One region of the Variovorax sp. genome, then DNA from elsewhere that is predicted to be linked to it. Evidence: predicted binding sites of a transcription regulator. Region 1 holds the regulator's gene; each other region holds the start of a gene.

Region 1 (5,532 bases):
CAGCATGACCAAGGTGCTGCAGGTCGTGAACTACCTGGTCGGCGAAGCTAAAAAGGGCTGACGCCCAGGCTCCGCGCACTTCGTGCCGCTGCGCCCCTCACCGGCCCGCTTCGGCGGGCTTTTTCATCTGTGCGTGCGGGTTGACGCAATCAGCCGCATACAATGCCGAGCAAGTTTCGTGCCTCTATGACATTGCATTCTTACTCCACCACTCCCTTCCTGCGTCGCGTCGGCCGCCTGGCTGCCGCCGCGTTGCTGCTGGCCGGCCTTGCCTCGGGCGCCCTGGCCGAGACCGCCGACCGCAGCAAGCCGATGAACATCGAGTCGGATGCCATGCGCTACGACGACCTCAAGCAGACCAGCGTGTTCACGGGCAACGTGCTGGTAACAAAAGGCACGATCATCATCCGCGGCGCGCGGCTCGATGTCCGCCAGGACGCCGAGGGCTACCAGTACGGCGTGGTCACGGCGGCACCCGGCAAGCGGGCCTACTACAAGCAGAAGCGCAACGCACCTGACGAGTGGATCGAGGGCGAATCCGAAGTCATCGAGTACGACAGCCGCGCCGACAACGTCAAGTTCATCCGCAACGCAGAAATGCGCCGCCTGCTCGGTTCGACGCCGAACGACGTGAGCACCGGCGCCCTGATCGTCTACGACCAGAGCAACGACACCTACACGGTCAACGGTTCCACCGTGCCGCCGAACACCGCGGTCAACGCATCGTCCCCGAGCGGCCGCGTCAAGACCATCCTGACACCCAAGGCCGCCACGGCGCCCGCGCCCGGCGCTCCGGCCGGAGCCAAGCCCGCCGCGCCGGCAGCGTCCACGCCGGCACCCGGCACGGGCCTGCGCTCGACCACCACGCTCGGTGGCGATGGAGAAACCCGCAAGTGATCGAAACCGCTGGAACCCAGGAAGCCAACGGCGCACCGGGCAGCCGCCTGGTGGCGCGCGGCCTGAAGAAGAGCTATGGCAGCCGCACGGTCGTGAAGGACGTCTCGCTCGACGTGCAGAAGGGTGAAGTCGTCGGGCTGCTCGGCCCCAACGGCGCCGGCAAGACCACCTCGTTCTACATGATCGTCGGGCTGGTGCGCGCCGATGCGGGCGACATCACCATCGACGGCGAGCCCATCGCCCACATGCCCATCCACCGCCGCGCGCGCATGGGCCTGAGCTACCTGCCGCAGGAAGCCTCGATCTTCCGCAAGCTCACCGTGGAGGAAAACGTGCGCGCCGTGCTCGAACTGCAGCATGAGCCCGACGCGAGCGGCAAGCTCGTGCCGCTGTCCAGGCAGCACATGGAAGAGCGCCTGTCCGAACTGCTGGCCGACCTGCGCGTCGACCACCTGCGCGACTCGCCGGCGCTGGCGCTGTCGGGCGGCGAGCGCCGCCGCGTCGAGATCGCACGCGCCCTGGCCACCCAGCCGCGCTTCATCCTGCTGGACGAGCCCTTTGCCGGCATCGACCCGATCGCCGTGATCGAAATCCAGCGGATCATCAGCTTCCTGAAGGAGCGCGGCATCGGCGTGCTCATCACCGACCACAACGTGCGCGAAACGCTGGGCATCTGCGATCACGCGTTCATCATCAGCGACGGGCATGTGCTGGCACAAGGTACGCCCTCGGAGATCGTCGACAACGCCGAGGTACGCAGGGTGTACCTGGGCGAACACTTCCGCATGTAAGGAAGGGTCGGGTTCTCCACATGAAGCAAGGGCTGTCCCTTCGCGTCTCGCAGCATCTGGCACTCACGCCACAGCTGCAGCAGTCGATCAGGCTGCTCCAACTTTCCACGCTCGAACTGAGCCAGGAAGTGGAGCAGATGCTCGACGAGAACCCCTTCCTCGAGCGCACCGCGGAAGAAGCGGCGCGCGAGGAATTCGGGCTCGACACGGCCGACGCCCCCGTCGCGCGCGATGACGGCGGCGAAAGTGGCGAGGGCGGCGACGGCGAGAGCGAGTTCACCCCGCCGCCGGCCAGCACTTCCGCCGCCTCGACCGAGACCAGCACCACCACCACGGCCGATTCCGACGGCCCCGCCGCCGAGATCGCCGAGCGCGAGCCCGACTGGGAAGGCGACGGCACCGTCGACATGGCGCCCGACGACAGCGAGTGGGGCAGCGACGCCCCCGCGCGCCAGAACAACCTGGGCGACGACGAGCGCGCAGACGCCACCGAGCTTGCGCGCAGCCAGGAATCGCTGCAGTCGTTCCTGCACCGCCAGGCACTGAGCCTGCGCCTGAGCGAGAACGACAGCGCCGCGCTGCGCTTCCTGATCGAGTCGCTCAACGACGACGGCTATCTCGAAGACTCCCTGCCGGCGCTGGCCTCGGGCCTGGCCGGCGACGACAACGACCAGTTCGACGACCTGGTGCACCACTTCCAGGTGGCACTCGGCCTGCTGCAGAGCCTGGAGCCGGTGGGCGTGGGCGCGCGCGACCTGGGCGAATGCCTGAGCATCCAGCTGCGCGCGCTGGCCGCCGAGGACGACGAAGACGAAGAGCAGGCACAGGTCTACAAGACCGCCATCACCATCTGCAAGCAGCCGATGGAGCTGCTCGCGCGGCGCGATTTCAAGCGCCTGGCCACGCTCACCCGCAGCAGCGAAGAGCTGGTGCGCTCGGCGCTGCAGGTCATCGCGCGGCTGGAGCCCAAGCCGGGGCGCCGTTTCGTCGATGTCGAGCGCAACATCGTCATTCCCGACGTGATCGTCACCAAGACCGGCCGGGGCACCAACGTCAAGTTCCGCGTCATGCTGAATCCCGAGGTCATGCCGCGCCTGCGCGTGCACGACATCTATGCCGGCGCGCTCAAGTCGCACAAGGGCGAAGGCAGCCAGGCACTGTCGCAGCGGCTGCAGGAGGCGCGCTGGTTCATCAAGAACATCCAGCAGCGCTTCGACACCATCCTGCGCGTGAGCAACGCCATCGTCGAGCGCCAGAAGAGCTACTTCGTGCACGGCGAGCTGGCCATGCGCCCGCTGGTGCTGCGCGAAATTGCCGACGAGCTGGGCCTGCACGAATCCACCATCTCGCGCGTGACCACCGCCAAGTACATGGCCACCCCGTTCGGCACGGTCGAGCTGAAGTATTTCTTCGGTTCGGCGCTGGGCACCGAGACCGGCGGCAATGCATCGAGCACCGCGGTGCGTGCGCTGATCAAGCAGTTCGTGAGCTCGGAGAGCATCAAGAAGCCGCTGTCGGACAGCCAGATCTCCGAGATGCTCAAGGAGCAGGGCATCGAGTGCGCGCGCCGCACCGTGGCCAAGTACCGCGAGGCGCTGCGCATCGCGCCCGCCAATCTGCGCAAGGCACTGTAGAAAGCCTTCGATGAGCCGTCTCCCGATGTCGCGCTGGGGCCATTGGGTGATCGCTTTGCTGGCCGTGCTGCTGTTCAGCGGCTGCGCCACCCTGCCCGACGAGGCGCCGCGCCCGCCCACCAGGGCCATGGCCGTGTCGGCCGACACCGCGCTCGGCAAGCTCGCGATGGCCGCCCAGCCCGACCCCGACCTGAGCGGCTTTCGCCTGATGCCCGGCGGCGACTTTGCCTTCGACACCCGCATCGAGCTCGCGCGCCGCGCCCAGCGCACGCTGGACGTGCAGTACTACCAGATCGAGAACGACGAGACCGGCCGCTACCTGCTGCGCACCCTGCGCGATGCCGCCTTGCGCGGCGTGCGCGTGCGGGTGCTGATGGACGACCTCTACACCTCCGGCGAAGACGAACTGCTGCTCGGCTTTGCCGCCACGCCGAATGTCGAGCTGCGCCTCTTCAACCCGTTCCCGGCCGGGCGCGGCAGCCTGCTCAGGCGCTTCGCGGCGTCGCTGTTCGACTTCAGCCGCGTGAACCGCCGCATGCACAACAAGCTGTTCATCGCCGACGGCGCGATGGCGGTGGCGGGCGGGCGCAACATCGGCAACCAGTACTTCACGCGCACGGCGGGCGAGAACTTCCTCGACCTGGACACCTTCGTGACCGGCGCGCTGATCCCCCGGCTCGGCAGCCTGTTCGACCAGTACTGGAACAGCACCTACGTGCGCCCCGTGCAGTCGGTGGTGGCAAGCAGCCTTTCGCGCGAGGAACTGCAGCGCCGCTTCGATGCCGCTACCGGCGCCGGCACCACCCCGCCGCCACCACCGCCCGCGCCCAACGACCTGCTGGGCTACAGCCCGATCGCCGACGACCTGAACGCCGGCAGGCTGGGCCTGATCTGGACCCTGGCCGAGGCCTATGCCGACTCGCCCGACCGGGTCATCGGCAAGACCGCGTCGTACGGCGGCGTGCCGCTGCTGGACGTCGACAGCGTGCGCTACAACGTGGTCGAGCAGATGCGCCGCGCGCGCGACGAAGTGACCATCGTCTCGCCCTACCTGATTCCGGGCGCCACGGGGCTCGAGGTGATGCGCGAGATCCGCGGGCGCGGCGTGAAGATCAGCGTGGTCACCAATTCGCTGGCCGCCACCGACGAGCCGCTGGTGCACACCGCCTACCGCCGCTACCGGCCCGACATGCTCAAGCTCGGCGCCGACCTGTACGAGCTGAGTTCCACGCGCACCCGGCGCAGCGTGCGGCTGGGGCTCTTCGGCACCACGGTCGGGCGGCTGCATGCCAAGTCGGCGGTGATCGACCGGCGCACGCTGTTCGTGGGCTCGATGAATTTCGACCCGCGCTCGGAGTCGCAGAACACCGAGATCGGGCTGATCATCCACAGCCCGGAAATGGCGCAGCAGATGCTCAAGCTGCTCGATGTGCTCAAGCAGCAGGGCGCCTACCGGCTGCGCTTTGCGGAAGGCAGCAACGACGGGCACATCGAATGGGTCAGCGACGACGCCGGCCAGATCACCGTGCTGCACGAGGAGCCCGATTCGGGCTTCTGGGACCGCACGATGCTCGAGATACTGGCGCCGCTGACGCCCGAGAGCCTGCTCTAGGCGCGGCCGGTGTCCGGTCAGTGACCGCCGCGCACCGCCGACCAGACCAGCCGCACGCCCAGCAGCCCCATCACGCCGCCGGCCGCGCGGTCGATCCAGGCCTTGTAGCGCAGGTAGGCAGAGCGCGGCGCCGCCGAGGAAAGCGCCAGTGCCACGATGGCGTACCAGCCGGTCTCGATGCAGAAGATCACTGCCGGCACCGCCAGCGCCAGTACCAGCGGCACCTCGCGCGGCAGGAAGGCGGCGAAGATGCTGGCGTAGACCACCGCCGTCTTCGGGTTGCTGACCTGGGTGGCCAGCCCCAGCAGGAAGGTACGGCCGCCGCGGCCCTGTCGGCCGGTGGAGTTACCCACTTCGGGCGTAACAGCCAGTGGCTGCCGCGCTCCGCGCCAGATGCGAAAACCCAGGTAGACGAGGTAGGCGCCGCCAAAGCCTTTTATCGCCAGATAGAGCCCCGGCACCGCCAGGAACGCTGCCTGCAGTCCGGCCATCGCGGCGATGGCGAAGACCAGTCCGCCCGCACCCATGCCCAACGCCGCCGCCAGCCCGTCGCCGCGCGAGGCCACGGCCGTGCGCGCCACCATGACGAAACTGGGGC
Region 2 (5,532 bases), 2.2 Mb from region 1:
GGTTCTTCGAGGCCGTGGTGCAGCCGCTGGTGTTTGCCGTCGGCCTCGGCGGCTGGACCGAGGACGCTTTCGATGCCACCGGCTGGCTGCTGGTCGGGGTCATCCAGATCCTGGTGCTGATCGCCATCATCGGGCCGCTGCAGCGCTGGCGCTCGGTGGAGCCCGTGGTCGACCGCCACGCCATTCGCATCGACGTGCTGTACACGCTGATCCACCGGCTCGGCCTGTTCCGGCTGGCGATCTTCTTCACGCTGCAGCCTTTCTTCGACGACGCCATGGGCAGCCTGCGCACGGCGGGGTGGGGCACCCTGCACCTCGACGAGGTGTGGCCCGGCGTGACCGACGTGCCGGTGATCGCTTTCGCGATCTACCTCGTGGTGCTCGACTTCGTCGGCTACTGGATCCACCGCGGCCAGCACCAGTTCAACTGGTGGTGGGGCCTGCACTCTCTGCACCACTCGCAGCGCCAGATGACGATGTGGAGCGACGACCGCAACCATTTGCTCGACGACATCGTCCACGACACGCTCATCGTCATCGTGGCGCAACTCATCGGCGTGGCGCCGGGGCAGTTCATCGCCTTCGTGGCCTTCACCCAGCTCAGCGAGAGCCTGCAGCACGCCAACCTGCGGCTGAGCTTCGGCGCCATCGGCGAGCGGCTGTGGATCAGCCCGCGTTTCCACCGGCTGCACCACAGCATCGGGCTGGGCCACGAATCGAACGGCAGGAGCACGCTCGGCGGCCATAACTTCGGCGTACTGCTGCCCTGGTGGGACATGATGTTCGGCACCGCCAACTTCGAGAACCGCTACGACCCCACCGGCATCCGCGACCAGGTGGAGCCCGGCGCCGACGGCCGCGTGCGCGAGTACGGCCGGGGGTTCTGGGCACAGCAGTGGCTCGGCCTGAAGCGAATGGTCGGGCGCGCTTGAGGGTCACCGGCCCCTGACGGCGCCGTCCCAGGCGTTATCCTCGCTGCCTCATGCGCCTGCTCCTCGACTCCTTCTGGCGCGCGGTCGCCTATTGCATGCTGCCGCGCGTGATCGTGCTGTCGCTGCTGCCCCTGGCGTTGATGGTGGTGCTCACCGCGGGGCTCGGCTATTTCTACTGGGAAGCCGCCGTGGCCTGGACGCGCGGCGCGCTCGATGCGTGGCCGCTGCTGGCCGGCTTCTGGGCCTGGATCGGCCGGCTTTTCTCGGGCGACGTGACGGCCATGCTGGCGCCGCTGGTCGTGGTGTTTGCCGCCACGCCGCTGATCGTGGTGGTTTCGCTGCTCATCGTGGCCGGTTTCATGGCCCCCGCGCTGACCCGGCTGGTGGGCGAGCGCCGCTTTCCCTCGCTGGAGCAGAAGAAGGGCGCCTCTTTCTTCGGCAGCGTGGCCCGATCGCTCGCAGTTACCATCCTGGCGCTGGTCGCCCTCGTGGTTTCGATGCCGCTGTGGCTCATTCCACCACTCGTGCTCATCTTGCCGCCGCTCATCTGGGGCTGGCTCACCTACCGCGTCATGAGTTTCGACGCGCTGGCCGAGCATGCCAGCCCCGAGGAGCGCGCCACCCTGCTGCGCACCCACCGGCTGCCGCTGCTGTGCGTGGGCGTGCTGTGCGGCTACCTGGGCGCGGCGCCGAGCATCGTCTGGGCCTCGGGCCTGCTGTTCGCCGCCGCCTTCTTCGTGCTGGTGCCGATCGCCATCTGGATCTACACACTGGTCTTTGCCTTTTCGGCGCTCTGGTTCGCGCACTACTGCCTCGACGCGCTCGCGCAACTGCGTGCCCAGCGCGCGGTGGCCGCGGCGGCATCGGGCGCTGGCGGCGCCCCGGCCCTCGAGGTCGCGGAAGCCAACAGGGCCGCTCTTTCTCAATGGGGTTCACCATGACACGCGCATTCGGTCTCATCGTCGTCGGCGACGAGATCCTCTCCGGCAAGCGGGCCGACAAGCACATGGCCAAGGTCATCGAACTGCTCGCCGCACGCGGCCTGCAGCTCAGCTGGGCCGAATACGTGGGCGACGAGCCCGCGCGCATCACCGCCGCGCTCGAGCGGGCCTTCGCTTCGGGCGACGTCGTCTTCTCGACCGGCGGCATCGGCGCCACGCCCGACGACCACACTCGCCAATGCGCCGCCAAGGCCCTGCGCGTGCCGCTGGCGCTGCACCCCGAGGCCGAGCTGCTGATCCGGGAGCGCATGCAGGACACCGCGCGCGAGCAGGGCGTGCCCTACGAGCCCGACCGCTCCGACAACGTGCATCGGCTCAACATGGGCGTGTTCCCGCAGGGCGCCACGCTCATCCTCAACCCGTACAACAAGATCCCCGGCTTCAGCGTCGGCGACGTGCACTTCGTGCCGGGCTTCCCGGTCATGGCCTGGCCGATGATCGAGTCCGTGCTCGACGCCCGCTATGCCGACCTGTTCACCCGCAACGCGGTCGCCGAGAAGTCGGTGATCGTTTTCGGTGCCATGGAGGCCACCCTGACCCCGCTGATGCAGGCCATCGAAGACACGCATGCCGGCGTCAAGGTGTTCAGCCTGCCCAGCGTCGACCACCCCCAATACGGGCGGCACATCGAGCTGGGCGTGAAGGGCGACCCTGGCCGGCTCGATGCCGCCTACGCCCAGCTGATCGAAGGCCTGCACACCTTTGATGCCAAGCTAGGCCCTGAATTGGTGCGCTAATTCATATTGCACCAATTTGGTGATATTTACTGGCTATTTGTGGTTCGCTTTGGTGAACAAGGCCTCAGCCAGTGAGGTGACAATGGCACAGAAACTGCATCCCTCGTCCCTGTATTCCTAACCACCATCCAACTCAGGAGAAACTGATGGCAAAGACCGTCGCCGATGTACTCAAGCTCGTCAAGGAAAACGAGGTCAAGTTCGTCGACTTCCGCTTCACCGACACCCGCGGCAAAGAGCAGCACGTGACCGTGCCGGTCTCGGCTTTCGATGAAGACAAATTCACCTCGGGCCACGCATTCGACGGCTCGTCCATCGCCGGCTGGAAGGGTATCGAAGCCTCGGACATGCAGCTCATGCCCGACCCCAACACCGCCAACATCGATCCCTTCTTCGAAGAAACGACGCTGATCCTGACCTGCGACGTGATCGACCCCGCCGACGGCAAGGCCTACGAGCGCGATCCGCGTTCGCTCGCCAAGCGCGCCGAGGCGTACATGAAGGCTTCGGGCCTGGGCGACACCGCCTTCTTCGGTCCGGAACCCGAATTCTTCGTGTTCGACGGCGTCCGCTGGAAGAACGACATGTCGGGCTGCTTCGTGAAGATCGAGTCCGAAGAAGCCTCGTGGAACACCGACAAGGAATACGAGCACGGCAACACCGGCCACCGTCCCGCGGTCAAGGGCGGCTACTTCCCGGTTCCCCCGGTCGACAGCTTCCAGGACATGCGCTCGGAAATGTGCCTGGTGCTCGAATCGCTCGGCATCCCGGTCGAAGTGCATCACCATGAAGTGGCCAACGCCGGCCAGATGGAACTCGGCACCAAGTTCAGCACGCTGGTCCAGCGCGCCGACTGGGTCCAGCTGCAGAAGTACGTGATCCACAACGTGGCCCATGCCTACGGCAAGACGGCCACCTTCATGCCCAAGCCCATCGTCGGCGACAACGGCTCCGGCATGCACGTGCACCAGTCGGTCTGGAAGGACGGCAAGAACCTGTTCGCAGGCGATGGCTACGCAGGCCTGTCGGACTTCGCGCTGCACTACATCGGCGGCATCATCAAGCACGCCCGTGCCCTGAACGCCATCACGAACCCCGGCACCAACAGCTACAAGCGCCTGGTGCCCGGCTTCGAAGCCCCGGTCAAGCTGGCCTACTCGGCCAAGAACCGCTCGGCCTCGATCCGCATCCCGTTCGTGGCCAACCCGAAGGGCCGCCGCGTCGAAGCGCGCTTCCCCGATCCGCTGATGAACCCGTACCTGGGCTTCGCCGCGCTGCTGATGGCCGGCCTGGACGGCGTGGAAAACAAGATCCATCCGGGCGAAGCCGCCAGCAAGGACCTGTACCACCTGCCGCCGGAAGAAGACGCGCTGATCCCGACCGTCTGCCACAGCCTCGACCAGGCCCTGGAATACCTGGACAAGGACCGTGCGTTCCTGACCAAGGGCGGCGTGTTCACCGACGCGTACATCGACGCGTACATCGAACTGAAGATGCAGGAAGTCACGCGCTTCCGCATGGCGACGCACCCCGTCGAGTTCGACATGTACTACTCGCTCTGATCGACGAGCAAGCAGCCTTCACAGGCATGTAAGTCAAAAGGACGGCCTCGGCCGTCCTTTTTCCTTGGGGCGGAACATCGGGGCTCCGGGTGCGTCGAATTGCATGAAAATGCGCCTTTGTCGCGCCTCCATAGATACACATGAAGACAGCTTCTCTCTTTTTCCTGGCCGGTTCAGTCCTGATCGCGTTGCCGGCGGTTGCGCAGGAACGCGTCTGGCGCTGCGGCAACGAATACACGAACAACGCGACCGTGGCCCAGCAAAAGGGCTGCAAGGTCCTCGAAGGCGGCAACGTCACGGTGGTGCAGGGCACCCGGGCCTCGGGGGGCGGATCGGCATCGTCGTCGGGCGCTTCCACGGCGGCGCGCGCGCCGGCCGGCAGCCCGCGTGTCGAAGGCGTCGACCAGCGCGCCCGCGACGGCGAGGCCCGCTCCGTGCTCGAGTCCGAGCTAAAGAAGGCCGAGGCCCGCCAGGCCGAGCTGCTGAAGGACTACAACAACGGCGAGCCCGAGAAACAGGGCAGCGAAGGCCGCAACTACCAGAAGTACCTCGACCGCGTGGCCGACATGAAGGCCGAGATCGCGCGCAACGAGAGCGACATCGCAGGCATCCGCCGCGAAATCAACCGGCTGCCGCCCCGGCAGCAATAACCAGCAAGCGCAAGCAAGAAACCTCTATGGCATTCGGGAAGAAGGCGACCGGCGCCAATCCGCGCTTCCAGTCCTTCGACCTGCTGTCCACCCTGATCGCGGTGGTCAACAGCAACGGCTCCGTGCTGTTTGCCAACGCAGGCCTCGAAGACGCACTCGGCACCTCGCGCCGCACGCTGGAAGGCTCGCAGTTCGGCGCGTGCTTTCATGAGCCGCAGGTGCTGCGCACCGCCATCGACGGCGCGAGCAGCAACGACTTTGCAACGCTGCGCTACGAGGCCTTCCTGCGCCGCGTCAACCACGAGCTCATGCCCGTGCAGGTCACGCTCGCGCAGGGCGACAAGAAGGGCGAGCTCATCATCGAGATGTCGCCGCTCGAGCAGCAGGTGCGGCAGGACCGCGAAGAGCGCCTCATCGACCAGGCGCAGGCGAACAAGGAACTCATCCGCAACCTCGCGCATGAGATCAAGAATCCGCTGGGCGGTATTCGCGGCGCGGCGCAGCTGCTGCAGATGGAGGTCGAGTCGCGCGACCTCATCGAATACACCCAGGTCATCATCCACGAGGCCGACCGGCTGCAGACGCTGGTCGACCGCCTGCTGGCGCCGCACCGCCGTCCTCACGTGGTGGGCGACGTCAACATCCACGAA
Region 3 (5,532 bases), 240 kb from region 1:
GCACGCCCAGCGGCACGCCGACGGCCGCCGCGATGACGAAGGCCTGCACGGTGCGCCACACGGTCATGGCGAAGTCGGTGAGCAGCGGACCGCCGGCCAGGCCGGTGATGAGCGCGGCGATGGTGTCGGCGGGCGTGGGCAGCAATATCGGCTTGATGAAGCCGAGCCGCACCACCAGGTCCCACACGATGAACAGCACCACCGGGCCTATGAAGGGCAACATGCGGTCGCGCAGCGGCGGCCTGGGCGCGGCAGTAGCGGCACTGGCCGGCGGGGTCCACGGCGCGGCCGTGGTCGTGCTTGCTTCGGCCATGGTCTTCAAGCCTTGTAGAGCAGGCCGTCCACCGGCACCTTCTTCTCGAAGATGCCTTTCTCGGTGAACAGGTCGTAGAACTTCTGGAAGTACGCGACGTCGCTGGGCTTGAACTCGTTGTAGAGCATGTACGACGCGAGCGGCACTTCGGCCGTGAGCTTGCCTTCGATGGCGGTGTAGCCCTTCATGAACTGGCGTGCCTCGTCGGGCTTGGTTCGCACCAGCTCCACGCCGCGCGCATAGGCGGCGATGTATTTCTTCGCGATCTCGGGGTTCTTCTTGATGAACTCGGTGGTGAGGCTGGCTGCCCCGCCGTGCCACGGCGCCATCGGGTCGCCGAGGATGTACTTCGCGACCACGCCGGCCTCGATGACGCGCGTGGTGCCGTTCATGCGGCCCACGGTGCCGGTGGGCTCCAGCGTGTAGCAGGCGTCGACCTGCCCCGCGACCAGTGCGGCCACGTGCTGGCCGATGGGCAGTTCGCTCACGGCCGCGCCCTTGGCGCCCGCGCGCTCCAGCATGGTCTTGCACAGCGTGACGTTCTGTATGCCGGGGCCCGAGGCGACCTTCTTGCCGGCCAGCTCGGCCATGGTCTTGATGGGGCTGTCCTTGGCGACGATGAATTCGTCGAGCACGTATTTCGCGTTGCTCGGGTTGGTGCAGAAGATCTTGAAGAGGCCGGGCTGCGCGATCTCGCCGATGGCGAGGTTGGCCGAGCCGGTGCCGTTGGCGCTGCCGTCGCAGCGGCCGGCGAGCATGCCTTCCATCACCTGCTGCGCGCCGGCGAACTTGAGCGGCTCGACCTCGAGGCCGGCTTCCTTGAAGTAGCCCTTGTCGACCGCCGCGAAGAACGGCAGGCCGGCGGCCACGGGCCAGAAGCCGATGCGCAGCTTTGCCGCGCCCTGCGCACGCACGATGGCGGGCGCGGCCAGCACGGCCAGTCCGGCGGCGCCGGCCTGCAGCAGCTGGCGGCGGCTGCTGGTGCTGCTCGACGCGGGAGGTTTTTCTTGGTTGCTCATCGGAACTCCTGATCAGTTGGAACTCGGTGTGGCGCGGCTCGCGACGTATGCGCGCCAGCCGCCATGGAGGGTCACGTCCTGCGCGCCGGCCAGGGCGTGGCCCTCGCAGATGAAGCCTTTCACCCAGCTGCCGTCGGCCAGCTCGACGCTGCCCAGGCCCAGGGGCGGTGGAATGAGAGCGAGAAAGCTGCCGACCTGCGCCAGGGGCACGGCCCAGACTTCGAGCGCGATGGCGGCGCCTTCATCGCCTTCGACCACGCGCTGCAGGCCGGGCTTGGGCGGCACGGTGCCGGGCAGTGCGTAAAGGCGGTAGGAGGGCGAGGTCGTCGTGGCACGCAGCAGCGTCGCCCCGCGTTCAGTGAGCTGGCTGTTGAGCGGCATGCCCGAGAGATGCGCACCGACCACGGCGATGGGCAGGGTGCCCGCTTCTGGCGCAGCGAGACCCGGAATGGCGCGCGGCGCGGGCAGCGGCTCGTCGGTCGCGCCAAGCGCAAGCCCGGTGGCGTGGTGGTAGCGCTGGCCCAGGTCGGCCAGCGCGAGGTCGCTGCCGCACGGACCGATCAGCGTGATGCCGAAGGGCAGGCCATCCGCGCGCAGGCTGCTGGGCACGGAGAGCGCGGCGTAGTCGAGCAGGTTGACGAAATTGGTGTACGCGCCGAGGTTGCGGTTGAGCGCCACCGGGTCGGCGCGCATCTGCTCGCGGGTGTAGTGCGTGGGCGTGGTGGGCACGAGCAGCACGTCGATGTCGCGCCACATCGGCTCGACCTGCTGCGCGATGGCGCGCAGCCGCGTCTGGGCTTCGAACACGTCGGCGGCGGTGTAGTTGCGCCCGCTCGCGAGGATGCCGCGCACGGGCTCGATCACCTCGTCGCCGTGCGCATCGAAGAACTCGCGCACCGCGGCGTAGCGTTCGGCGACCAGCGCGCTTTCATAAAGCAGCGCGGCGGCCTCGGCGAGCGGGGCATAGGCGATGGTGACGGGCGAGCCGCCCATGGCCAGCAGGCGCGCGGTCGCGTCGTTGAACGCCCGTTCGGCGGCGGTGTCGCCGAAGAAGCTCAGCCTGTCGGGCACGCCGAAACGGAAGTGCGCGGGCAGCGGATTGCGGCTCAGGGGGATGTCGCGGGAGTACGGATCGCGCGCGTCGTGGCCGACAGCGGCGAGAAGCACGTCGACCGCGGTAGCGACGGTGCGCGCGAAGATCGAGACGCAGTCGGCGCTCTGCGCAGCGGGCACCACGCCGAAGGTGCTCAGCAGGCCACGCGACGGCTTGAGGCCGACGATGTTGTTGAGCCCGGCCGGCACGCGGCCCGAGCCTGCGGTGTCGGTGCCCAGCGCGAAATCGACCTCGCCGGTTGCCACCACATAGGCCGAGCCCGAGCTGGAGCCGCCCGAAACGTATCGCGCGTCGAAGGCGTTCGGCACCTCGCCGTAGGGCGAGCGCGTGCCGTTCAGGCCGCAGGCGAACTGGTCGAGATTGGTCTTGCCGGCCAGCGATGCACCGGCTTCGAGCAGGCGCTGCACCACGGCCGCGTGGGCCTGGGGCAGGCGGTCGAACGCCGGGCAGGCGGCCGTGGTGGGCACGCCAGCCACGTCGATGTTGTCCTTGACCGCAAAGCTCAGTCCGGCGAGCGGCAGGGCAAAGCCCAGGGCCTTGCCAGCCGCGGCGTCCGCCACGGGAGCCGCGAATTTCGCGATCCAGGCGGCAGCGGGCGATCCGCTTTTTCCGTTTTCTTCATGCACCATCATTAGGCATCCAAACATGTGTACAAGTTGAGATGCAAACGGCGTGCCAGCGGCTGCCGACGTCGCGCAGCCCGCTCGATAGGTATCAGCCGTTGGGTGTCATGTCGTGAAACACCGCGGAACCGGCTTTGCCGGGCCGCAGGTGTTGCCCCCTGCAAGGGGGTTGGCGCAGCGACACGAAGTGCGCGAAGCCTGGGGGTGAGCTATTTTCTTGCGTCGCGGTAGAGCTTCTCGACCTTCGGCAGGTTCGCCTCGAGCTTCGTGATGCGATCCGGCCCGCTCGGGTGCGTCGAAAGGAAGCTCAGGCTGCCCTGGTTCTTGGACGCCGCGGCCATCTTCTGCCACAGCGACACCGACGCCTTCGGGTCATAGCCTGCGCGCGCCGCGAGTTCCAGCCCCACGAGGTCGGCCTCGGTCTCGTCGCTGCGGCTGAACTTGAGGGTGATGAGCTGCGTGCCCGCGCGCGCCGCCAGGTCGCCCACCTGGCCCCAGCCGAGCATCTGCGCACCGAGGGAAAGCACCGCGCCGGTGCCCGCGCTCTTGGCCATGCGGGCGCGCGCGTGTTCGCGCAGCGCGTGGGCCATTTCGTGGCCCATGACCATCGCGACCTCGTCGTCGGTGAGCTTGAGCTGGTCGAGGATGCCGGTGAAGAAGGCGATCTTGCCGCCGGGCATGCAGAAGGCGTTGATCTGCTTGCTGCCGATCAGGTTGACCTCCCACTTCCAGCTGCGGGCGCGTGAATTCCACGGCGTGGCAAACGGAATGAGGCGGTTCGCGGTGGCGCGCAGGCGCTGCAACTGCGGGTTGTTGTCGCCGGCGAGCGCGCCCTTGGCGCGGGCCTGCTCGAGCAGCTGGCCGTATTGCTGAACGCCGGCCGCCTCGATCTTGTCGGCGGGCACGAGGTTGCGCGCCACCGATGCATTGCCCACGTCGACCTGCGCCAGCGCCGGGCCGCCCAATGCCGCGCCGGCCGCGGCCAGCAGGAAGGCGCGCCGGGGATTCCAGGGCGATGCCGCGGAAGGAAGGACGGAGCCGGCGGCGGTGCCGGAGGAAGAGCGCTCGCATCGTATGCACATAGGGGCCGGATCATAGGAACAAATGAAGACAAAGGGGCCGCCCGAGGGCCTGCGCCGCTCATGGACAATCCGGGCACATGTCCGCCTCGCCCGTCGAAACACCCACCACCCCCTCCCCGCCCTGGCGCGACGCCCTCAAGGTCTACCTGGAGCCCGCCACGCTGCGCATGCTGGCGCTGGGCTTCTCGGCCGGGTTGCCGCTGCTGCTGGTGCTGGGCACGCTGAGCTTTCGCCTGCGCGAGGCCGGCATCGACCGCACCACCATCGGCTACCTGAGCTGGGTCGGGCTGGCCTACGGCTTCAAGTGGGTCTGGGCGCCGCTGGTCGACCGACTGCCGCTGCCGCCGCTGACCACGCTGCTGGGGCGCCGGCGCGGCTGGCTGCTGCTGGCGCAGGGGCTGGTGATCACGGGGCTGGTCGGAATGGCGATGAACGACCCGCGCCTGGGGCTCACGCCGCTGATCTGGTGCGCGCTGCTGGTGGCCTTCGGCTCGGCCACGCAGGACATCGCACTCGACGCCTTCCGCATCGAATCGGCCGAGCCGCGCAAGCAGGCCGCAATGGCGGCCGCCTACCAGACGGGCTACCGCCTCGCGATGATCTGGGCCGGCGCCGGCGTGCTGTGGGTCGCGGCCTGGGCCGAGGTGGCGCCCGCCGTGGCGGCCACCGGCGCAGCCGCCTACCAGGACGGCGCCTGGAAGACCGCTTACCTGGTGATGGCGGCTTCGATGGCGGTGGGCGTGTTCACGGTGCTGCTGTCCCCCGAGCCGGTGCCGCGCCTGCTGCCCAAGGCCCGCAACGCGGCCGAGTGGCTGCGCAGCGCGCTGATCGAGCCCTTTGCCGACTTCATCGGCCGCTACAAATGGCACGCGGTGCTGATCCTCTCGCTGATCGCCGTCTACCGCATCAGCGACGTGGTGATGGGCATCATGGCCAACCCTTTCTACGTGGACATGGGCTTCACCAAGGACGAAGTGGCCACGGTCAGCAAGATCTACGGCGTGATCATGACGCTGGTGGGCGCCTTCGTGGGCGGCGTGCTGTCGATGCGCCTGGGCGTGATGCGGGTGCTGATGATGGGCGCGGTGCTCAGCGCGGCGAGCAACCTGCTCTATGCCTGGCTGGCGACGCGCGGGCACGACACCACGGCGCTGATCGCGGTGGTCTCGGCCGACAACCTGGCCGGCGGCATCGCCTCGGCGGCCTTCATCGCCTACCTTTCGAGCCTCACCAACATCAGCTACTCGGCCACGCAGTACGCGCTGTTCAGCTCGCTGATGCTGCTGCTGCCGAAGTTCATCGCCGGCTATTCGGGCGTCTTCGTCGACGCCTACGGCTACAGCAACTTCTTCGTCGCCACCGCGCTGCTGGGCGTGCCGGT

The links. The regulator sigma-54, encoded in region 1, starts transcription at its own class of promoters, with help from an activator protein. The targets are predictions, from matches to a motif close to TGGCANGNAANCTGCTTT.
Region 2: glnA (type I glutamate--ammonia ligase) is a predicted target of sigma-54. The motif match lies at 2,754-2,771, and genes of this name have one in related genera.
Region 3: atzF (allophanate hydrolase) is a predicted target of sigma-54. The motif match lies at 3,107-3,124, and genes of this name have one in related genera.

The regions. Positions count from the first base shown of each region.
Region 1 is NZ_OZ257247.1:4,601,035-4,606,566, reverse strand. It holds gene ACQY8B_RS21565 (thiol:disulfide interchange protein DsbA/DsbL) at 1-61, shown strand, start outside; gene lptA (lipopolysaccharide transport periplasmic protein LptA) at 187-897, shown strand; gene lptB (LPS export ABC transporter ATP-binding protein) at 894-1,688, shown strand; gene ACQY8B_RS21550 (RNA polymerase factor sigma-54) at 1,709-3,322, shown strand; gene ACQY8B_RS21545 (phospholipase D family protein) at 3,333-4,934, shown strand; gene ACQY8B_RS21540 (LysE family translocator) at 4,952-5,532, opposite strand, start outside.
Region 2 is NZ_OZ257247.1:977,321-982,852, forward strand. It holds gene ACQY8B_RS04805 (sterol desaturase family protein) at 1-932, shown strand, start outside; gene ACQY8B_RS04810 (EI24 domain-containing protein) at 983-1,873, shown strand; gene ACQY8B_RS04815 (competence/damage-inducible protein A) at 1,870-2,670, shown strand; gene glnA (type I glutamate--ammonia ligase) at 2,817-4,232, shown strand; gene ACQY8B_RS04825 (hypothetical protein) at 4,373-4,882, shown strand; gene glnL (nitrogen regulation protein NR(II)) at 4,909-5,532, shown strand, end outside.
Region 3 is NZ_OZ257247.1:4,844,411-4,849,942, forward strand. It holds gene ACQY8B_RS22660 (ABC transporter permease) at 1-313, opposite strand, end outside; gene ACQY8B_RS22665 (ABC transporter substrate-binding protein) at 319-1,332, opposite strand; gene atzF (allophanate hydrolase) at 1,345-3,078, opposite strand; gene ACQY8B_RS22675 (M48 family metallopeptidase) at 3,279-4,151, opposite strand; gene ACQY8B_RS22680 (AmpG family muropeptide MFS transporter) at 4,229-5,532, shown strand, end outside.